One region of the Lysinibacillus sp. NPDC056232 genome, then DNA from elsewhere that is predicted to be linked to it. Evidence: riboswitches for the same ligand, from Rfam matches in the RefSeq annotation. Region 1 holds a riboswitch; each other region holds the start of a gene.
What was found. A riboswitch is a leader RNA that binds a small molecule or an ion and turns the genes downstream of it on or off. The one in region 1 is predicted to bind S-adenosylmethionine.

Region 1 (5,880 bases):
ACAGTTTGACCTACGAAGCAAAAAGCACTACAAATGACACCGAGTCCTATAATAGCAATCCAAGAAGTCGTTGTATTTGGAAGCGTTGGTGTTTCGAAAATGAATGATAACACGAGTGCATAAATCCCGGCAAAACCGAGCTGGTAAATGCCATATGAAATTGATTCAACATTACGTGTAAATGTACTGTTTAACAGTAAATAAATCGAATAACATAGTGCTGCGATGGCTACTAAAATATCCCCTTTTTGAAAGGTAAATGAGCCATGAGCAGTTAAAACAGTAATCCCAATCATTGTGCAAACAATCGCAAAGCTAACGGCTCTTGAAGGTAATTTTTTGTCAATAAAACTGCTGAAAATAGGTACTAAAATAACTGTTAGACTTAAAATAAATCCAGCATTTGATACCGAAGTTGTTTCTAGTCCCAATAAGCTTAGAACAAACACAATGAATAATAGAAACCCTTGAATAGCCGCATATTTTAAAGTTTTAGCATCGGCCTTAATTATACGTTTATAAAAGATGATACCTGCTACGAAAAATGCGATGATACAACGCAATGCCACCACATTATAAACAGCCATTGTTTCAAGCCCCATTACCATAAAGGTATAAGATAATCCCCAAAACATTGTTACTATAACCATTAATAAATTTGCTTTTCCTTGGATACTCATTATGCTCACCCACAATCTGTGTACTAAAACAGTTTTCAACCTAAAATTTACTATATCTCTTGTATTGTGATTAGTAAAACGAATGTTTATAATAATCAGTATTAAAAAAATTCATGTATATCGAGGACAAGACAATGAGTTTAGTCAAATATGAGATTTTGAATAAAGTGGCTGAGGTAGCTAGCTTTACAAAAGCAGCAGAGGCATTAGGATTAACCCAATCTGCTGTAAGTCATGCTGTTTCAAGCTTAGAAAAGGATTTCGGCTTTGCACTCATTCACAGAAGTCGAGCGGGTGTCACGTTAACAAGTGAAGGAGATACAATGTTAAGGGCAATGAGGCATGTCCTCGATGCACAGGAACTGTTACAGCAAGAAGCAGCACATATACTCGGCGTTACGCGTGGGAAAGTACGAATTGGTGTGATTTCAAGTATTTCTTCAAACTGGATGCCAGAAATTGTTCATATTATGGAAAATCAATTTCCTGGTATACAAGTTGAATTACGTGAGGGAGATTATTATGAAATAGAACAATGGCTATTGAGTGGAGAGGTGGATGCAGGATTTTTAAATGGTCAAAAGTCAAAGCAATTTCGGTATACTGAACTACAGCAAGATCCATTGCTGTGTATTGTCTCCGATAAAAGTCCACTCTATGATAAAGCAGAAATTGATATTGTTGAACTAGAAGATTTGCCATTTATCATGACTTCATATAAAGGGACAAATGATGTAAAAGTCCTGTTAGAGCAATATCACGTGAAGCCAAATATTCGCTTTGAATTATCGGAAGAGGTAGGGATTATTTCGATGATTTCTCATCAGCTTGGAATTAGTATTTTACCGAAATTAGTGATAAATAACTTACCACCTACGATAAAAGCCATACCTTTAAAACAAGGAGGCTATCGCACAATTGGATTAGCTATGAATCACCAAGCATCACCAGTAACAAAGAAATTTGCGGAGATATTAAGTTCCTGGTTAAAAGAGCAAAATATGAAATAATTTTTAGTGGAGAGCAACAAGCGCTATAAAAACAACATTGAAGCATCACATAGCATTACGTTAAAATAGTATTTGTATATTTATCTTCATTCAGCAGATCTTTTTTGTACCGAAAGCGTAGCGGCAGGTACAGAAGATTCCCACCTCTAAAGATGGAGAGATGAATGCAATTTTGATTACTTTTTCAGTGGGTGTCCAAACACCTACTGAAATAGAGGAACTCAGTCTAAGAACGCCACGTCCTGTAGCAATTTATCTGTGCGAAAGCGCAGCGACAGCAACACACGACTGAGTGACCAACATCATGTTGCTGACGCTACGTTAGCACTGCGCTTTCGCACAGAAAACATCATGTTGGCCCAAAGCCTCCGGCGGATGTCACGGATTTTCAAAGGGATGAATACAAGGATGTTAGCCTAAAATATTCTCATCCTGCGAAAACGGCTAACTGACCTGCATCGGTAAAAACGCCACGTCCTGTGGCATTACCGAAATGACCGACATCGTGTCGGCCCTCGTGCAGGCCTAGGCACAATTCAAAATCCGGACGCATTGTTTATCTGCGCGAAAGCGAAGCGTCAGCGGCAAATGTTTTCTGTAGCGAAAGCAAAGCGACAGCTACAATTACGCCAAGGCGAAATTGATTAGAAAAAAGGTGAGTGTATGGGGACATTACGAGGTAAGACCGTACTCATTACAAGTGGGGGAACACTTGAAAAATGGGATCGTGTGCGTGGACATACGAATTTATCGAAAGGGTCGATGGGCTGTTATTTAGCTGAAGCGGCACTAGCGGCTGGGGCAAACGTATTGTATATGCATGGTTATTTCGCACAGCTTCCAACGAATAAAGATAAAATGCGTACCATTGGATTTGAAGGCATTGAAGATTTAGGCGAGAAAGTTCGACATGCTGTTCAGGAAGAACAGATAGATATCGTTGTTATGGCGGCTGCAGGTTCTGATTGGCTCATTGACAAAGTGTATGACCAATCTGGGAATTTACTTGAGGAAACCGGTAAAATGCCATCTGACGAGCCACCTATCATCCACTTTAAAAAGGCACCTAAAGTATTAGGTCAAATAAAGGGGTGGCAGCCGAAAGTTACTCTAGTAGGCTTTAAACTTGAGGCAACGGATGATGAGGAATTTTTACTGTCCCGGGCACGTCTACGGATGGAATCGGCCAATGCTCAATTTATGGTAGCTAATAGCTCACAGTCTTTATATGGTGGAGATGAGCCACATTGGATCGTACCGGCTGAAGGACAACCCATTAAGGTGATGGGCAAAGAACAAACAGCCAAAGCATTAATGGGATGCTTACAAAAACATTAAATCTCTCTTATGCGAGTGCGATGTCTATCAGCGAAGAAGTCATCCCTATCAGCGATGAAAAAAATCATTCAATTTATGCTAGCAAAAAAACTGTGCAGACGGAAAGTGCGTCTACACAGTTTTTTTATGGACCTCAGGTATTTAAGAAAACCCAATAAAGTTATTTAACTTCTTTCAGCAGAAGTGTGAGATGAATGCGGATTTAAGCTACTTTTCAGTGGGTGTCCAAACATCCGCTGAAAAAGAGGAACTCAGGCTAAAACTTTCACAAGCTTTCTTCATAAATTTTGCGTCCCTTTTACTGACAAAATGAACCATTTCGCTTAATTTCATAGTATTCGTCTAGGTTTTGTAATATTTATATTGACAATAGGTTTTCAGAATTATAGAATTATTTCCAAGAAACGTAATACCTTATCAGGAGAAGCGGAGGGACTTGGCCTAATGAAGCCTCGGCAACCGATATGAATCGGTGCCAAATCCAGCAGAGTTTTCTGACAGATAAGGGGGTCCATCGAATCATCATGATGCGTTGACCTCTTTTGTACAAAAAAGTATGAGAAGGGGTGTATCGGAATGTCTCAAACAGCAAAGATTGATGACAAGAAATTAGAAGTGATTGCCAATGCTATTCAAAATCTACAATTTGGCGAGGTGCATATCACCATTCAAGATGGCGTTATTGTGCAAATTAATCGACTTGAAAAGCAAAGATTTCCACAAAAAAAACCGAATAATCGCAGCTGACTAGAAATCTGGAGGCCACATCATAAGCAGGAATCTTTCCTACGCTTATATGTGGTTTTTTTTGACCCCGTTTTACGGCAGTAAGAAGGGCACTGAACTGACCGTAAAAGCCCGATTGGTTCAACGTAGGATCCGTAGGTATGAAGAATACCCATCTGATTGAAGTTTTTCTTAATTAGTAGCGATTTAAAAAGGAGTGAGCAATTTGAGATTAAGATATTTCATGAATATTGGTGTACTGAGTAGTATATCAATTGTATTGATGTTATTTAATTTTCCGTTACCACCGTTTCCTAGTTTCTTACAGGTAGATTTTAGTGATGTGCCGGCCTTATTAGCAGCAATGACGATGGGACCAGTTGCAGGGATTTTAGTGGAGCTATTAAAAAATATATTGGATTGGTTATTGTCAGGAAGCATGACTGGTGTACCGGTAGGGCATATGGCCAACTTTACAACAGGCGTGTTATTTATCATCCCGGTGTATTTCTTCTATTCAAAAATACAAAGTGGGAAGGGGCTTGTCATTGGTTTGCTTGCAGGTACAGCTTCGATGGCAGTTGGTATGAGCCTTCTGAATTATGTGCTTTTCCTACCAATGTACACTTTATTTTTAGGAATGGAACCTGTGAAGGGGGATGCTTTAACAGATATGATTGTATTAGGGATTCTACCATTCAATCTAGTGAAAGGTGTCATTGTCATGATTGTAACAATGATAGTATTCCGAAATATTCGAACTTGGATGGCTCAGCAATGCTTGAAATATAATCGTACATATTAAAAACAGGAGGTATAATAATGACGACAAAAACAGTTAAAAAGATTGAAGAAATTGCAACTTCGCTTGCGCAAAAATTTAAGGAAACAGCCGTCACGCGAGATCAAGCAGGGGGGAATGCTAAAAATGAGCGAGATTTAATACGGGAAAGTGGACTTTTAAAACTCTTAATTCCGACTGAATATGGTGGTTTAGGAGGTGATTGGCTTGATGTCCTACAGGTTGTGCGTATTTTTGCTAGAGTAGATAGCTCGCTAGCACATATTTTTGGTTATCATTTTGTCAATTTAACGACGCCACATTTATGTGGAAATGAAGAGCAAAAAGTGCGTTATTATACGGAAACCGTACAACGAAATTTATTTTGGGGCAATGCCTTTAACCCTATTGATATTAAGTTAACGGCAACGAAGCATGACAAACATTACATTTTTGAAGGTAAGAAAACATTTTGCTCAGGTAGTGTAGATTCTGATTATTTGTTAGCATCAGCGCTGTTAGAAGGTCGGGAAGAGCCTTTGTTGGCTATAATACCTACTAAACGAATAGGTATAGAAGTGAAAGGGGATTGGGATAATTTTGGTCAACGTCAGACAGATAGTGGGACAGTCGAATTTCATGCGGTACGTGTGGAACTTAATGAAGTACTGGAGAATGGCTTTAATCGCGATGAGTTTTCTCGCCTACGTTTAAATATTTCAAGCTTTATCTTAAATCATCTGTATTTAGGTATTGTAGAAGGCGCATTTGAAGCAGCAAGAATTTACACACAAACTGAAACGAGAGCGCGTTCACCGCTCTACACTTCAGCAACAGAGGATCCAATTATTCAAAAACATTTTGGTGAATTTTTTGCTCAGGTAGAGGCGGCCAAATTAGTGGTGGAACGTTCAGATGAATTGTTCCAAAAGCTTTGGCTAAAAGGAAGTAACATAACGCTAGCAGAACGTGAAGCGTTAGACGATGCTGCGAATGTTGCGAAAATTGTGACGACGAAAATAGGGCTAGACATCACTTCTCGTATGTTTGAGGTTATGGGAAGTCGTGCTACAGCTAATCGCTACGGCTTTGATCGCTACTGGCGTAATTTACGGACGATGACGCTACATGTGCCAGTAGATATGACCATACAAGAATTAGGAAGACGTGTCTTACAACGTTAGAAGGGGTGAATATCATGGTGCTATTAGAGCGTGTAGAAAAGCATGACAATAATGACTTGGAGAAGACGAATGAGGCGCTTGCGCCAGCAACAAAAAATAAAATAGAGGCGAAAAACATTCATTTCGGTTATCAAAATGTTCGAATTTTAAACGACATTTCG
Region 2 (5,880 bases), on a different contig from region 1:
AAAGTCAGTGAAGTGGTTTGAGTTAGCAGCATCACAAGGTAATGCCGATGCACAATATGCACTTGGTAATTTTTATTTTGAAGGTATAGGCGTACAAGAAAGCTATAATAAGGCTTTTTCGTTGTATGAGGCTGCAGCAAAGCAAGGGCATCCAGATGCCGCGAATAATTTGGCGGATATGTATTTTAACGGAGAGGGAGTACCAGAAAATTTGGTACTTGCGAAGAAGTGGTTCGACTTTGCCGCACAACAAGGTGTGGCTGAGGCCATGTTTACACTCGGAATAATTTACGAGCAGGGACTAGGAGTCGACAAAGACGAGGAGCAAGCATGTAGCTATTATAAAAAATCTGCTGAAGTAGGCTATGTTGAGGCACAGTATAGGCTTGGAGGGATCTATCTAGAGGGTCGGTTAGGGCAACCTAAAGATGTGAACCGTGGATTATATTGGTATGAAAGAGCAGCAAAGCAATATCATGTCGATGCCTTTTATGATTTGGGCTTTATTTGGAGTCAAGGGTTAACGGGTATACGGAATATTGAAAAAGGAATTCATTGGTTTAAACAGGCCGCCCTTCAAGGTGATTCGGAAGCAAAATTACAACTAGGGCACATATACAATAAAGGGGAAGGAATAACTAGAAATATTAAAGAGGCTATAAAATGGTATGGACTTGCAGCAGATGCTGGAGTGGAAGAGGCTGCAATTTTACTGGAACAATTGAAAGGAATCTAAGTATTTTTTATTAAAAAATAATAGGTTTTTAGATTCAATTATCACCTTTTTGTATATAGGTATTAAGTTTTGTTTTGGGGTATTTATTAGGTATATCTTATCAGGTGTAACTAGTTGTAAAAATATCAATATAATAAAGTGGTATTACCTCAAACTAAAACAAGGAAAAAATAAGCAAAAAAAAACAGAGATGATGACAATTGGCTACCCAAAAGTATTGTGGTAGCTTTTTTTCTGCTTTGATTAATAAGAAAGGTAATAGGTACTTTTCGTTCAATTTATGGTAAAAAATGCATATGTGAAAATTGACAGCTATTTATAAAATGTATAATGTATATGAGGGATTTTGAAAGGTAGTTAGTAGCAATAGCTAATTATAAGGTTACCATTTTCAGTTGATTATAACCCGTAACAGAAGAAAGAGTCATAAGTAATGTATATGGATTTAATATCCTGAGGGGGTTCTCACTAAAAGTTAGGGATGACAATTCTTCAGGATGCGTCCAGAGGGAATGGAAATCAACTCTACGTTATGGTGATGCTTTTTTTATATTATTGGTGAATGGAATTAAATTTTTCTCAGCTTTTAAAAGTACACGGCATGAAAGAGGGTAAATGTGTGATTTTTCAAAAACAGAGAAAGACAACGGCGTTAGATTTAGAGCAATACATTGTAAAAATGGATATAACGAATCGCCATTTAATAAAAAAGCAAATTGATTTGCTTAAATTGACAAAACGGGATTTACAATATTTAAAAGCCTTTCAACCTTTTGTAGAAGGCAATATTGATAACATAGTTAATCGATTTTATGAAATGATTGTAACTGAACGTACTCTAGTAGATATTATTAATAAACATAGTTCTGTAGAGAGGCTGAAAATTACTTTACGACGTCATATTATTGAAATGTTTAATGGTACGATTGATGATGATTTTTATCAAAGGCGCGTTAAAATTGCTAAAGTACATGTCCATATCGGGCTTAAAACACAATGGTATATTTGTGCTTTTCAAGATTTAACAGCATCATTTATTGACTTAGTTGAAGAACATGTTCATCATCCAATGGATCAACTCAATACAATTAGGGCTATCTCAAAAATATCTAATTTTGAGCAACAGTTAGTTTTAGAGGCGTTTGAACATACCATTGATCAACTTCATGAAAAAATAGAACGTAGAAAAGAAGTAATAGAGAAAAAGATTGTAGAGTCTTCGGAATGTCTTGCCACAATATCACAAGAAACGAACAACTCGTTTCATCGCTTAAGTGAACAATCAGATGAAATTAAACAACTAGCAAAAAAATCACTTCAAGTGTCGACTATGGCTGAGAGTCAGGCATTAGAAGGTCGTGAACAATTAAAGAACCAATCGCAAAATATGAGTAATATTATTTACTCACTTGACGATATAGCGGAAAATATTACACAGTTGGCAGATATGTCAAAAGAAATGGAATCGATTATGAATGTTGTGACAAATATTGCTAATCAAACGAACTTGTTGGCTTTAAATGCGGCAATAGAAGCGGCTCGTGCTGGAGAAGCGGGTAAAGGCTTTAGTGTTGTTGCAGATGAAGTGAGAAAACTATCGATTCAAACAAAGGAATCTGTCACATCGGTTGCCACGTTACTACATAAAACGAATGAGCGGACAGTTAATCTTGTTCATTCGCTAAGTAATATTCAAGAAGAGGTAGCTTCCGGTGAGGAAAATATGGTTCAAACGGAAGGACAATTTACTAACATATTGGAAGCTATGACCGAAGCCAAAGAACAAAATGGTCAGATGGAAAAAGAAGTACAAGCAATAGTAGAAGTACTAAGTGAATTAGGTATTGCCTTTAATGAAGTAAAAAATTCTGCTGAAGAACTAGCTAGCTTTGCACAAAATTTAAATTAGTGAAGTGAGAAGCAAGAGACAAAGACAATAAGGTGCTTCACATTGTAGTGTATAAATAACACTATATCAACTCTTAATATATAATATCAGCTAGGTATCGAATATGTGCTGTTAAATTTAATATATGCTAACTGAACATAGAAAAAAATGGAGCTATCCAATGCCTGGATAGCTCCATTTTTGCTAAATTTGTAAAGGGTTTAACGTAATTTTTGATAAAAAAAGTTTATACTGAAATAAAGAACTAAAAATAGGGGCGGTTAATATGAAAACAGTTGTTGTATTAGGTGGCGGAATTACGGGATTGTGTACGATGCATTATCTACAACGCCAAGTTCAGGAGAAAAACTTAAATGTAAAGCTTGTACTCGTTGAAAAGAATACATACCTTGGTGGCAAGCTTCACTCTGCATATGAACAAGGCTTCATTATGGAAACAGGAGCAGATTCTATTGTAGCGCGTCATAAAGGTGTCATGGAGTTAGTAAAAGAACTTAATTTTGAACAAAATCTTGTGTATAACGAAACGGGTATTTCGTATATATACATGAATAATGAGTTACATGCCATCCCTGCAGACTCAACGTTCGGTATTCCTATGAGCTTACAATCTCTTGAGGAAAGCACGCTTGTATCAGCGAAAGGTAAAAAAGAAGCATTAAAAGATTTAACCATGCCAAATGAAGTGTTTACAAAAGAAAGCTCTATCGGGGAATTTTTAACATACTATTTAGGTGAGGAGCTTGTTCAAAACCAAATAGCGCCCGTACTTGCAGGTGTATATTCAGGAGATTTAAATCAGCTTTCCATTGCTTCCACTTTACCGTATTTAATCGATTACAAAAACGATTACGGTAGTATTATTAAAGGTTTCGATGCAAACAGGGAACAATTTGTGAAAGCCGCCAATAAGAAATTTATTTCATTTAGAAATGGGTTATCTTCACTAATAGATCGACTTGAAGAAACATTAACGGATGTAGAAATTATAAAAGGGATTGCCACTACAAGTGTTAAAAAGCAGGAGAATCAATACACTGTTACATTAGCAAACGGAAAAATGATTGAAGCAAATCATGTTGTAATGGCACTGCCAAATGAAGCGGTACAAAGTTTATTGCAGGATGAATCTTTGAACTGCTATTTTGAACGATTCAATACTGCATCCGCCATTACGATTTACTTAGGATTTGATGTACCCGATAATAGATTACCAGCAGATGGAACAGGCTATATTGTGTCACATAATTCGGATGTTATTTGTAATGCAGCAACGTGGACAAGTCGCAAGTGGAAACACACCTCAGCAGAAGGAAAATTACTTGTACGACTTTTTTATAAGAGCATTAACCCTGAGTATGAGAGATTACGTGTGATGACAGATGAAGAGTTAGCAACTGTTGCCCTAGAGGATGTAAGAAAAAGCTTGGGGATTGAGGAAACGCCAACTATTGTTGACGTGACAAAATGGATTGACCAAATGCCGAAGTACGACTTGGCACATCGTGAAGCGTTGCAAGGTCTTGTACAAGAGCTTGAGGAAAACTATCCAAATTTATCAATAGCGGGATGCTCTTATTTTGGAGTAGGCATAGGTGCATGTATTCAAAATGGTAAAAAAATTGGTGAGGAACTTGCTGGAAAACTATCGTAATTGTCTGAATTAAATCAAAATACAATGTTTTTCGTAAAAATTATCCTCTGTTCTGTGAAATAGTCTTGACTCAATCGTTCGTAAACGATATGATTCTTTTAATTATTTAAAAAATTCATACTACATTCTTATCAAGAGAAGCTGAGGGACTGGCCCTATGAAGCTTCAGCAACCAACTTATTGTCAGGTGCTAAATCCAGAAGACCGTTGTGTCGAAGATGAGAAGGAAAAACAATTACGAAACGACGTAAAAGCCTTCTTTTTTTATGAAAGAAGGCTTTTTTTATTTTAAAGAAAAGGGAAGAGAGGCTAGTTTTATGGGATTGCTTGAAAGGTTAAAAACGCATGTTCTTACAGCAGATGGTGCAATTGGTACAGTTTTATATGGCTATGGCTTGGAGTACTGCCATGAGGAAATGAATGTACAGAGACCTGAATTAATTGAAAAGATTCATAGAGAATATATAGCAGCTGGTGCAGATATTATTCAAACGAACACTTACGGAGCTAATGCCATAAAATTAGCCCGTTATGGATTAGAATCTCGTGTGCAGCAGTTTAATGAAGCTGCTATAACGATTGCAAAACGAGCAGCGGCAGATGGTGGACAATTTGTCTTAGGTACTATTGGGGGAATCCGTGGTATTCGTAAAAGTGACGCAACGTTAGAGGGAATTTTAGCAACAGTTGATGAGCAGGCAACTGTTTTACTTGCTGGAAATCCAGATGGTCTTTTACTTGAAACGTATTATGATTTTGAAGAGCTAACAGCGACTTTAACAATGCTACGAGCTAAAACGAAATTACCGATTATTGCTCAAGTTTCTATGCACGAACCCGGAATTTTGCAAAATGGAATGAGCTTAAATAACGCCTTACATAAACTTGAAGCGCTAGGTGCTGATATCGTTGGTGTTAACTGTCGCTTAGGTCCTCACCATACTATACAAGCATTCGAAGGAGTAGAGCTTCCTAAAAAGGCATTTATGTCAGCATATCCGAACGCCTCTCTCCTTGATTTGGAGGATGGCCGTGTCGTATATGAGTCGGAGGCAGATTATTTTGGTCGAGCAGCTGTAGAGCTTCGTGATCAGGGGGTACGTTTAATTGGTGGCTGCTGTGGTACGACACCAAAGCATATTGCTGCAGCGAAAAAATACTTAGAGGAGCTATCCCCGGTCGAGAAAAAGTATGCAAAGCCAGAAAAAGTAGAGGTTGTCCGTGAGGCAGAGCCAGCAAATTATGAGCCATTACATGTAAAAGTAAAGCGTGAACGCTCGATTATTGTAGAGTTAGATACACCAAGACATTTAGAAATCGAAGGCTTTATTGAAGGGGCAAAAAAATTATATGAGGCTGGCGCGGATGTAGTCATGATGGCAGATAATTCACTTGCTTCACCAAGGATTAGTAATGTCGCAATGGGAGCCTTACTGAAAGAAACGCATGGGGTACGCCCGTTAACCCATATAACATGCCGAGATCGTAATTTAATTGGTCTTCAATCACATTTAATGGGATTAAATGCACTAGGAATTCATGATATTTTAGCAGTGACTGGAGATCCGACAAAGGTAGGTG
Region 3 (5,880 bases), on a different contig from region 1:
TAATGAATATGTTTCAATTAAAGAACAAAATGATTTAGTTTTTAAAGGAACAGAAATCATATTAGATTATGAACAATTTTTCAATGTTTTTGAAAGTGTTTCAGAAATTGAAGAATATATAAGGGATAACTTTTTAATTAAAGATATTCAAATAATTGTTGATATTGTTAATGAAAATAGATTTCAAGTGAAATCTTATGAAGATGAAAAAAAGTTAGAGATAGATTTATCGAAATATTTAGAAGATGTAGATGTTACCTTATATGGGACAAAGCAGTTATCCCCTAATTTTATTGAGTACTTGGATGAGGTGGAAAAAGTAAAAATTCAATATTGTTTTGATGGACTAAATGTAGACTCTGTAATAGAAAAAAATATCTCTTTAAATAAATTTATAGGAAATAATTATATGAAATTAATTAGTTTTTTGGAGATTAATGATTCGAGTGATTTAAATGAGATTATTGAAGCTGAAGAGTACATTGATGATATCGAGGAATATTATAGAGAGAACTACCATGATGAAGATATTGTAATAGCCATTTCACCAACTATTGAATATAAAAAATTTCCTAATGGTTTATTAGAAGGTGAAACAATTATTGAAGGTTTGAACTTTAGTGATTTAGAAGATTTGGAGGATTTCTATCATGATAACTCATCTGGGACGTTTTACCATGATTTTGAATTGGATTTTTTTGGTATTGAAGGTATGAATAAATATGTTGAAATCAAATCCAATGGTGACGTAAAATCAGCAAAATTATATGTGCGAAATGTTTTTGTTGAAGAAGCCAAACTAATTTTTAATAATGGGATATTCTTTTGGAGAAATAAACTAAAATTTAAGTTAAATATATACAATAAATCAATTATGCCAAATGTAGCGAGAAATAACCTTTTAAAGTCTGATATAAAGATATTAAGTAATTCTATTCAACAAGCTCTATATTTAAGTATATTAGAAGAAATAAAAAACCCAATTGAACAAATGGTTTTCAAAGAGTATATAAAAAAATATCATAAATATAAAAATACTTTACTTAAAAGTGAATATAAAGCAGTTATTGATAATTTATAAAGTATTACGCATTTATTCTGAAGATTAAAACTCTATTTTCAAGTTTTTATTAGCTATGTAACAGTGCAAAAGATTAATTTAATAAACAATATGTCGCGATAAATTGAAAATGTATATAACAATTTATAAAAACTTGCCTCCGTAAGGTGTTTTTCAAAACCTTGGTCAAAACTAGGTCAGAGATTTTCAAGAATAGCTAAAAGCCCTTATAAATACTGATAAAACAGCGCTTTTAGGAGACGCCGGTTCGACTCCCGCTGTCTCTATACATAGATTGGATGTGAAACGCAGTTATATTAATAATTTTTGAGATTTGGAATAGTGAACGGGAGTTGAACTCCTGGCCCTATTTGTTAAAGACTAATTGATAAAAGTTAGGAAACTGTGGAGATTAAAGGTACAGGTGAATTTAATCAACCTTTTTAAGATTTTTATCGAAATTTATTACAAAGAAGAATAACCTCAAATAAAAAATCCAATCGTTTTGATTAATCTTTCTTTCAAAACAATTGGATTATTTCAATGTAAAATCAATATTTTTAAAAGCTACACCCGTCACTTTAAAGTAATGAAGTTCAGACTTTCTTTGGTTTCGGGTATCCACTAAGGATAGCGATAATCCCACAAATTCCTATCAAAATCGGGTAAAAAGAGTATTGCAGCATGCTCACTGGCGATATTCCAGCTACACTTGCGGCTGCCAGGAATTGGGCCCCATATGGCAGAAGACCTTGGATCGTACAGGAGAAAATATCTAATATACTTGCGGACTTTCTCGGCTCAATCCCATACTGATCAGCAATATTTTTTGCAAGTGGACCAGCAATTAAAATAGCAATTGTATTATTGGCAGTAGAGAAATTAGTAAGACTCACAAGGCCGGCAATCCCGAATTCAGCACCCTTTTTTGATTTAATTCTTCGTGTGGCAAGGTGAAGTAGGAAGTCAATTCCCCCGTTAAGCTTAATAATCTCCACCATTCCAGCTATTAAGATCGCGAGAAATGCCATTTCATACATGCCTGACATTCCTTCGCCAATCTTTTGAAAAAGGTCCATTAACTGATAGCTACCATCCGCTAAGCCAACAGCCCCGGCGAGAACAATCCCAAATGCAAGGACAAGGAAAACATTCATTCCTACTAGCGCAAAAATAATAACCAAAACATAGGGAACAATTTTTACCCAGCTATAGCTTAAATGCTCTACTTGTGTCGCCGTTTCACCCATTGTGATAACCCCTAAAATAATGCTCGTTACAATAGCTGCCGGCAACACAATCCAAAAATTCACCTTAAATTTATCCTTCATTTGTGCACCTTGTGAACGAACGGCAGTGATGGTTGTATCTGAAATAAAGGATAAATTATCGCCAAACATCGAACCGCCAACAATCGCTGCCATTACTAAAGCCATGGAAAAGTCGGTATGCTCGCTGATCCCAACTCCAATTGGTGCCAGTGCAACAATTGTTCCTACCGAAGTACCCATTGATAGGGAGATAAAGCAGGCAATGATGAACAAGCCTACGACAAGTAAGTTTGGCGGAATGACTGACAGAGCAAAGTTAACAGTGGAGTCCACTGCCCCCATGCCTTTTGCTACCTCTGAAAAGGCTCCAGCCAATAGAAAAATAACAACCATCAGCATGACATTTAAATTTCCTGCGCCTTTACAAAAAATATCAACCTTTTGCGAAAACGATTCTTTTCGATTCATCGCCAGAGCCACAGCGCCCGAAATGGCAATGGCTACAATGACAGGGAAGGCGTAAAAATCACCTGTAATAACCCCTGAACCAATAAATAAAACCAAAAAAACAACAAATGGGATTAACGCCCATGGATTCTCTTTCTTCATTGTTCTACCTCCAAAAATTAAAAATGGATACGTCTTTGTCCATTCTCTTCCTAAAAAAGACCTCTTCTTGAAATAACAAGAAGAGGTCTTATATCTATAAAACACTCCTCTTATCTATCAAGCCATTGCTTGCTGGATTTGGCACAGTAACTTACTCACAAAGTTCCGCTGCCGAGATTTCATAGGGCCAGTCCCTCCATCTCTCTTGATAAGAAGAAAAACATATTATTTTTTGTACAATAATAAAATGTTATAATAAAACATCTATATTTGCAACTTATTTTTAATCAAACTGAATTTCAAAACGACATCAAAGTACATTTTCTCAAAAAAGTTTACTTTACTTTAAGGCTACCACGGCAAAATGAGAGAAGCTTTAAATCTTCGTGAAATTTAGTGTCTTTAATCTCTCGTAATTAAAAACACACTGCCCGTAATCATAAATAGAGCCAAACTATAAACGTTTAAGATTATTCATCTATTAATGAACTTTTTGACAATGTAATAATCATAAATTATAGTAAAAATACAAAATTCAAAAAATATTAAAATTGAAATGGAACGTTTCCTGAAACTAAGGGTGAACATATGAGTAATTTTATTGTAATGCAAAATGCTACACACGAAGAAGAAATCATCGGAGGATATATGTGGTCCCCTCAAAAAAACAAAAATGGAAATAGTAATCATGCGTACGAACGAATGGCTACAATTAAGGCTGGAAATAAAATTTACAGCTGTTATGATCAAGCAATTCGAGCGGTAGGTATAGCAACGTCAGATTGTTATATTGCAGAACAACCGCATGAGCTACAGGAGAAAAATCTATGGTCAGATGAAGGATATAAGGTGGATGTAGATTACACAATTTTAGAACGTCCAATTATGATTAGAGATGTTTGGGGAGATATGGAATCTGATCGTCCGCAAAAATATTCAGCCTTTCAAGAAAATGGACGAGGGAATCAGGCTTACTTATTTCCCTGTCCTAAAGCTTGGGCTAGCTTGTTTGACAACTTTTTTAACGAAGATAGCCCTGAAGCAGAACTAATAGAAGATGGTGAAATTAACGAGGAAATGTTTGCGACTTCTAGTTACGAGCAGGGAGAGTCTAGAGTTAGAAAAAAGCTACAAAAAGACTTGAAAAAACGTAAAAAAATTGGTGATACTGCAGAGCAAAAAGTATTTGAATATGTGAAAAAGAAAGTAATAGAAGTATTCGGTGAAAAATACGGAGAACAGGTAGAGCATGTAGAGCAAACGCAAGGTGATGGATTAGGATACGATATTACAGCATTTGATTATTTACAGCCACAGTCTCCTCCAAAACCAATAAAAATTAAAGTTAAGGGTACAACATCAACAAATACAAGTGCAGTCTACTCAATTTCTTATCCTGAATTGGAAAAAATTATTCAGTATAAGGATGAAATGTGGCTAGTACGTGTATATGGTGTAGGCAAGAAAAGTGAGATGAAAATGGAAATAGATAATGACTTTAGTAGTTATAACTCAGTAAATGATTTGTTGACACGTAAGTATGCATATATTCCATCAACAATTGATGTATATGGCACACGAGTAGAAAACAATAAATGAATTATTAAACTTCAAAATAAATTCTCCTATACTTGACGATAAAGAATAGGATTTTTCTCTACATAAGAAAGACTCGATATATCTTAAAAAATGCAGCAAACTTCAAATAAGCTTGCTGCATTTTGCCTCCGGGTTATAAACCTTCCTCAAAAAAGTCTAAATCCATACGCTTTATTGTAAAGATCTGTACATTCGATACACCTACATTGTATAAAAACATGAGCTCAGTAAGTTTCATTCCATCAATTAATATTAATGATTTATCGATACTCTCGGAATATGTAATTGCTTCTTTTGTAAAACGAGATGTAGTGATATAAATCCCTTTGTTAGCTTTAAAGCCTACTAAGCTTCCTACAAATGCTTGGATATCAGGTCTTGAAACTGGATTTGTCCAACGTTTTCCCTGTAAGTAGATTTTATCTAACCCCAAGATGTCTTCTTTCACAATGCCATCGATTCCACCATCACCAGATTTTCCTACCGCTTCCCAGCATCAGAAATCGATCCTCCGTAACCCATTGCTACGATTAATTTTACAATTAATTGCTCAAAGAATTGAGGAGAGCATTCCATAATTTTTTCTAATAGTTCGGTTTGCAATGATTGCTTTAAGATTTGATCGTTTTCATTCATAATTTCTAAGGGGGTCCTGGAATCCTCAGAAATAACTGTTTGTATATCAGAATCTGTGGAAGGTTTTGTACGATTTTTAAATGCTAAAAATTGAGGATAACGTTCTAATACTTTCTGATTGATTTCTTTATCAGACGAATCTTTAAGAAGTTTTAAGCCTTCGGATGTAATTTTAAATACAGCACGTTTTGGACTACTTATTAGACCGGCATTTTTAAGATAAGTACGTGCCCAACCTATTCGATTAACGACAACTGTTTGATTTCCACTAGGGAGAAGTTCTTCTACTTGTTCTTCTGATAAATTGAAATAGTGAGGTAAAAATTCATACAATTCTTTTAATGTATGCTCATTTTCATCTTTTAGATAGTCTAAAAAGGGATACATAAATTGTTCATAAGTAGGTATTTGCAAGTGAGTCATTCCTTTGTATTAATATAAAAAATCTATATTTTTATTTTACGATAATTGTATAAGATGTGGGACTTAATATTATGTATAATATAGGTATAAGGAAAAAATATAATTTAATGCCATTTTTAGGGCGTTTTGATAAGAAGTAGAATTGGAGATTAAACAGCTTATTGGAAGAAAGAACACATCCTGAGTGTTTTATTGGTCTTGAAGTCAGCCATAAATATAGGAAATAATTACGTGAAACATTTACCTTTTATGTAAGGGAAGCGTCCACATTTAGAGTTTGTG
Region 4 (5,880 bases), on a different contig from region 1:
TATTGTCTACAGTAAGCTCTACTATCGAAATCTTTTTGAGCAAAATGGATTTATACCATTTTTATGTGAAAGAAAAAGTTATGTCATTTTTATTTTACTCCATACGAAAGATAGTAAATCGAGTCGCGAATTATTAAATACATTAGTTTCTTCCGTTCAGAAAACTGATTTTTATAAAAAACAAATGGTTCAAGGGTATCAAATAGCCATTGGCAAAGTCGTTGCAGACGTAGAGGAAATACCGAAGAGCTATCAAACTGCACTCGAAACATTGTATATTTGCAGTAAAGTACAAACAACATCTTATTTTTATGATGATTTACATCTGTATCACCTCATCTATAAATTACAGATGCAAGTAAATTTACAGGAAGTGATTCAAGATTATTTGCAGCCCGTTATTGAATACGACAAAAAATATAACAGTAAGCTATTAGAAACCTTGCAAGTATACTTACAAACGAACGGCTCCAAACAACAAACTGCCAACCAACTGTTCATCGTCCGCCAAACGCTCTACCATCGTTTAAAAAAGCTTGAAAGTCTCTTAGGGGAAAATTTCATGAAGGGGCATAATCGGATTACGCTTGAATTTATGTTGCTTGCTAATTCTTTAATTGAGGATAAAAACTAAAATACTTTGCTTTTGCGGGGTTTATCGGTGGTGTTGATTGGTTAGCACGCTCAAGGTTGCTTTGTTCCTTGAGCGTGCTATCAGATTTTAATTTTCGGTAACTACTCCGCTATATAATCCTGGTCTGCGGTCGTCATAAACTGGAATTCTGCCTCGTACTTCATCGACAATCGAGAAGTCCACGTCAATGACAGCGACTTCTTCATCCTCTGCGCCAACCCAAAGCACTTCGCCCCATGGTTGAATAATCATTGATTGACCATTGAAGTTTTCTACCTTTCTAGAAATACGATTAACAGCGATCACAAAGCATTGATTTTCAATGGCACGTGCTTGCAACAATGTTTTCCAATGGTCGATACGTGGTGTCGGCCATTGCGCCGGTACAAACAATACCTTTGCTCCCTCTAAGGCGTGAGCACGTAGCCATTCTGGGAAGCGAATATCATAGCAAATCACGCCTGCAGCCTCGATATCACCTAGGGCAAAGCGATTCATTTCATCGCCCGCTTCTAAATATAAATGCTCGTCCATCAAACGGAAAAGATGTGCCTTGTTATATTCACCTACTAACTCACCATTGTTATCAAACGTATACATCGTGTTGTAAAATTTATCGCCCTTCTTCGTTGAAACAGAGCCACCAACAATATGTACGCCAAGCTCTTTCGCTAAACCTGATAAAAATGCTTTCGAACGTTCTCCATCCACATCTGCAAGCTCTGGTAATTTTTCAAGTGCATAGCCTGAATTCCACATTTCCGGTAGTACAATAATTTCTGCACCTTGTTTTGCCGCTTCACGAATTTTGTCCTCAGCGCGAGCAAAATTTTCTTCTACTTTGCCAAAGCCTACGTTTAATTGAATACAACCGATTTTCATTGTTATTCCTCCTCTAGACAATTAGTAAAAAAAGTAATACCTTTTAGATTTAATGTACAAACAACTTTCAACACTTACAAAAGCGTTTGTTTCACTGCATTTATGCTTTTGTGAATTTCATTATACTACATTTAAAAGTAGTCTAATTTAGATTTCTTCAGTCGCTTGGTCACTTTTGGGTCTCCTGAAGTCGCCTATTTTTCACTGTGGACCATCCATAAAAAGGTGGTCTTTCTTCTAATAAAAACAACAATTAAGACCACCCATCATGGAGTGGCCTTTTCATGATATATTCAACCAAAGTTCTCGTTAGTTCAAGAAGACTATTAATTAGTAGTTTTCATTTATGTCATAAATATTCTAGACTGGTTTTAGGTATAATAGATTGGGTACTAGTTTTAATCTTAGATATGATTTGCTCTCTTGGACCATTTAACCACTCAGAATTACTATAAAATTTTCGTTGTGAGTTCTCCAAATGTTTACTATTTTCATATTCCCTTATTAAATAATACGAATCAGGGTTATGTAAAGATTGACCATAACTAATAACTTTCATTTTTTCTTTTTCGTGAAGAGGAATACTTTGTTCTACCATTATTTTGTGAAATTCATTTCCAGTACCTTCTTCTAATTTGTATAATAAAATTTCTAATATGGCTTCCGTATTCATAATCTACCTTCCCCTTTTTTAAAAAATATAAGTGGATAAAATCCATTTCAAGAAAAAGTCTATGCGGTCATTTGATCAACGCCTTATTCACTTCTATCACATGATTACACCATACTTTCCTTAATGTGTTTTTTTATAAATTATCAAACTATATTACAAAACTACATCTGTGTACGACCAACACTTTCCTTAAGCCGGTTATAAAACGGTACTGGTCGTTCTCTATTCGCTGTTTCTTTTATATGATGGCTATAGACATTTAGTAAAAAAAGTAATACTATTTGCTTCATATCTTTAATAATTATTATATTCTGAAAAAGGTGAACATGGATGGAATTCTCAAAAAAACTACAGCAACTTCCAACTCAATTTTTTGCAGCACTTGTGCAAAAAGTAAACACTGCTCTAGCTGAAGGGCGTGATGTTATTAATCTTGGTCAAGGTAATCCTGACCAACCCACTCCTTCACACATTATTAAAGCATTACAGGAGGCAGCAGAAAATCCTCAAAATCATAAATACTCTCCATTTCGTGGCATAGCAGAATTACGCCAAGCAGCAGCAAACTTCTACAAACGTGAATACAATGTTGACATTGATCCTGAAACAGAAGTAGCTATTCTCGGTGGTACGAAAATCGGTCTTGTTGAGTTACCGTTAGCCGTTTTAAACCCCGGGGATACAATGCTGTTACCCGATCCAGGGTATCCAGATTACTTATCTGGTGTCGTATTAGGCGATGTTAATTTTGAAGTCATGCCGCTTTTTGCAGAAAATAATTTCCTGCCCGATTATAATGCTTTATCCGATGAAGTAAAAGAAATGGCGAAGCTGCTTTACTTGAATTACCCGAATAACCCAACTGGTGGTACTGCAACACTTGAATTTTTTGAGGAAACAGTACGCTTTGCAAAAGAGCACAACATTATCGTAGCACATGATTTTGCCTATGGGGCGATTGGATTTGACGGCAATAAACCTATCAGTTTCCTGCAAGCTGACGGTGCAAAAGATGTCGGTATCGAAATGTATACATTATCCAAAACGTATAATATGGCAGGCTGGCGCATTGGTTTTGCAGTTGGTAACCCTGATATTGTTGCAGCCATTAACCTTATTCAAGATCATCTATTTTGTAGTCAATTCCCCGCTGTGCAACAAGCAGCAGCGGTTGCCCTTACAGCATCTCAGGATTGCGCGGATGAGCTAAGAGCGACTTATGAGCGGCGACGAAATATTCTTATCGAAGAAGCACAGCGAATTGGTTGGCACGTAACCGCACCGAAGGGTTCTTTCTTTGCATGGCTCCCTGTTCCATTAGGTTATACGAGCGAGCAGTTTGCTGATGTATTGCTCGACAAAGCTGATATCGCAGTAGCGGCAGGTAATGGCTTTGGTGAATATGGCGAAGGCTATGTGCGGGTCGGTTTACTTGTTAGTGAAGAACGCTTACGTGAAGCAATCAGTAGAGTTGAAAAATTAAACCTATTTAGCTCATGAACATATCCCCATACCTAAGTAGACTCTATCGAAAAACTGTTCCATTAGCTCAAACTTGCTATAAGAACAGTTTTTCATTTCCTATCTTTTTTAGTTGCCCTACCCCTTCTTCTAGCGGACTCTTTTTCGACTAAATAGTATAGCAAAATAAAATATTTTAAAAATTCAATTGACTTACTATATCCTATAATCTATATTAGGTATATCGGATTTACAAAAAAATAATATAAATCTCTTATCAAGAGTAGCTGAGGGACTGGCCCTATGAAGCTCGGCAACCTCCTTTTTTTAAGGAAGGTGCTAAATCCTGCAAACGATCATCGTTTGATAGATAAGAGAGGACGTTTTTTCATGAGCCTCTCTTAGTTTATAAGAGAGTTTTTTTTATTTTTAACTACCGATAAAACAACTTTGGAGGTATGTCTCATGAAAAAGAAAAACAAATTTTTATTAGGTTTAGCAAGTCTCACATTAGTAGCAGCATTAGTAGGCTGCGGTACTAAAGAAGATAAAGGTAGTCAAGGTAAGGCTATTAATGAAAATAAAATTGTAGTAGGTGTGACTTCTGGTCCACACGAACAAATTGCAGAGGTTGTTGCAAAAGTTGCCAAAGAAAATGGCTTAGAGGTTGAACTAAAAACTTTCTCTGATTATGTTTTACCAAATACATCGTTAGCCGAGGGTGATCTTGATGTAAATAGTTATCAACACAAGCCATTCCTCGATGCATTTAACAAAGATCACAAAACAGATTTAGTGCCAGTAGGAAAAACAATTTTAAATCCTATGGGCATATACTCTGAGAAATATAAATCATTCGATGAGGTTCCTGATGGTGCAACATTCGGGTTACCAAATGATCCAACGAACGGGGCTCGTGCTCTATTTGTCCTTCAAGAGGCAGGCATCATTAAATTAAAAGAAGGTGCAGACTTAACAGCATCTATTCGCGATGTCGAAGAAAACAAAAGGAATTTTAAATTCATTGAATTAGAAGCTGCACAAATTCCGAAGCAGCTTAGTGAAGTAGATGTAGCAGCTATTAATACGAACTTCGCTCTTGATGCTGGCATTAATCCTAAAAAAGATTCAATCCTTTTAGAGTCTACTGACTCTCCTTATGTGAATTACATTGCAGTCCGTGCTGAAAACGAAGACGACCCAACAATCAAAAAATTCGTTGAAGCTTATCAATCTGATGAAGTACGCAAATTTATTGAAGAAGAATTCAAAGGTTCTGTTATTCCGGGCTGGTAATTGACGATTAAGGACCTTTCATACAATCGAGAATCTGCGAGACTCCTACGGAAAACTAGCAGATTCTTGCTTTATAGAAGGGCTTAGAAAGGAGATATCACAGTATGATTCAATTAGAAAATATCACAAAAGAATTTAAAACTAAAAAAGATATCGTCAAAGCAGTAGATGGTATTAACTTGCATGTCAAAAAAGGTGAAATCCATGGAGTTATTGGCTACAGTGGTGCAGGAAAAAGTACTCTTATTCGCTGTGTTAATTTATTAGAGCGTCCAACAACAGGAAAAGTATTGATCGACAATGTAGATATTACTTCCCTTTCTCTAAACGACCTTCGCAAAACACGTCAAAAAATCGGGATGATCTTCCAGCATTTTAATCTCTTGAAAACAGCGACTGTTTACAACAATATCGCGGTACCATTAAAGCTTCTAGGCTATAACGACTCTGAAGTGAAAAACCGCGTTGCAAAATATGCAGAAATTGTTGGCCTAACAGAGAAATTAGATAGCTACCCTAGCCAGCTTTCTGGGGGGCAAAAGCAACGTGTCGCTATTGCACGTGCCCTTGCTCAAGAGCCTGAGATTTTGCTCAGTGATGAAGCGACAAGTGCTCTCGATCCTGAAACAACTGACGCCATTCTTGAGCTTCTCTTGAAAATTAATCGTGAGCTGGGCATCACTATTTTACTCATTACACATGAAATGAATGTTATTCAAAAAATTTGCGATGATGTATCCGTTCTTGAATCAGGGACAGTTGTGGAATATGGCTCTGCTATAGAGCTATTTTCGAAGCCTCAGCATCCAACGACACGAAAATTTTTAAATACCATTTCTCAACGTAATTTATCGCCTTCCCTTATCGAGCAATTAAATGTTTCGGGAAGAGTTATTCGTTTAACATTCCTTGGCGAAAGTACAGGGAAACCTTT

Region 2: linked by a shared signal. The riboswitch ahead of ACFCYJ_RS18010 (bifunctional homocysteine S-methyltransferase/methylenetetrahydrofolate reductase) and the one ahead of ACFCYJ_RS05520 (YezD family protein) in region 1 are both predicted to bind S-adenosylmethionine.
Region 3: linked by a shared signal. The riboswitch ahead of ACFCYJ_RS14265 (Na+/H+ antiporter NhaC family protein) and the one ahead of ACFCYJ_RS05520 (YezD family protein) in region 1 are both predicted to bind S-adenosylmethionine.
Region 4: linked by a shared signal. The riboswitch ahead of ACFCYJ_RS16530 (MetQ/NlpA family ABC transporter substrate-binding protein) and the one ahead of ACFCYJ_RS05520 (YezD family protein) in region 1 are both predicted to bind S-adenosylmethionine.

Annotation. Positions count from the first base shown of each region.
Region 1 is NZ_JBHJTF010000005.1:17,383-23,262, forward strand. Features, by position in the region: gene ACFCYJ_RS05500 (DMT family transporter) at 1-680, opposite strand, end outside; gene ACFCYJ_RS05505 (LysR family transcriptional regulator) at 815-1,690, shown strand; gene ACFCYJ_RS05510 (hypothetical protein) at 1,851-1,982, shown strand; gene ACFCYJ_RS05515 (phosphopantothenoylcysteine decarboxylase domain-containing protein) at 2,354-3,028, shown strand; SAM riboswitch class I at 3,440-3,536, shown strand; gene ACFCYJ_RS05520 (YezD family protein) at 3,605-3,775, shown strand; gene ACFCYJ_RS05525 (ECF transporter S component) at 3,972-4,559, shown strand; gene ACFCYJ_RS05530 (acyl-CoA dehydrogenase family protein) at 4,577-5,719, shown strand; gene ACFCYJ_RS05535 (ABC transporter ATP-binding protein) at 5,734-5,880, shown strand, end outside.
Region 2 is NZ_JBHJTF010000026.1:31,906-37,785, reverse strand. Features, by position in the region: gene ACFCYJ_RS18025 (SEL1-like repeat protein) at 1-736, shown strand, start outside; gene ACFCYJ_RS18020 (protoglobin domain-containing protein) at 1,356-2,645, shown strand; gene ACFCYJ_RS18015 (protoporphyrinogen oxidase) at 2,911-4,299, shown strand; SAM riboswitch class I at 4,425-4,524, shown strand; gene ACFCYJ_RS18010 (bifunctional homocysteine S-methyltransferase/methylenetetrahydrofolate reductase) at 4,617-5,880, shown strand, end outside.
Region 3 is NZ_JBHJTF010000018.1:96-5,975, forward strand. Features, by position in the region: partial or broken gene ACFCYJ_RS14260 (hypothetical protein) at 1-1,081, shown strand, start outside; gene ACFCYJ_RS14265 (Na+/H+ antiporter NhaC family protein) at 1,657-2,940, opposite strand; SAM riboswitch class I at 3,048-3,155, opposite strand; gene ACFCYJ_RS14270 (protein NO VEIN domain-containing protein) at 3,529-4,539, shown strand; gene ACFCYJ_RS14275 (restriction endonuclease) at 4,673-4,987, opposite strand; gene ACFCYJ_RS14280 (winged helix-turn-helix domain-containing protein) at 5,020-5,589, opposite strand.
Region 4 is NZ_JBHJTF010000022.1:78,611-84,490, forward strand. Features, by position in the region: gene ACFCYJ_RS16510 (PucR family transcriptional regulator) at 1-634, shown strand, start outside; gene ACFCYJ_RS16515 (carbon-nitrogen family hydrolase) at 722-1,516, opposite strand; gene ACFCYJ_RS16520 (hypothetical protein) at 1,866-2,189, opposite strand; gene ACFCYJ_RS16525 (pyridoxal phosphate-dependent aminotransferase) at 2,520-3,689, shown strand; SAM riboswitch class I at 3,922-4,027, shown strand; gene ACFCYJ_RS16530 (MetQ/NlpA family ABC transporter substrate-binding protein) at 4,116-4,946, shown strand; gene ACFCYJ_RS16535 (methionine ABC transporter ATP-binding protein) at 5,051-5,880, shown strand, end outside.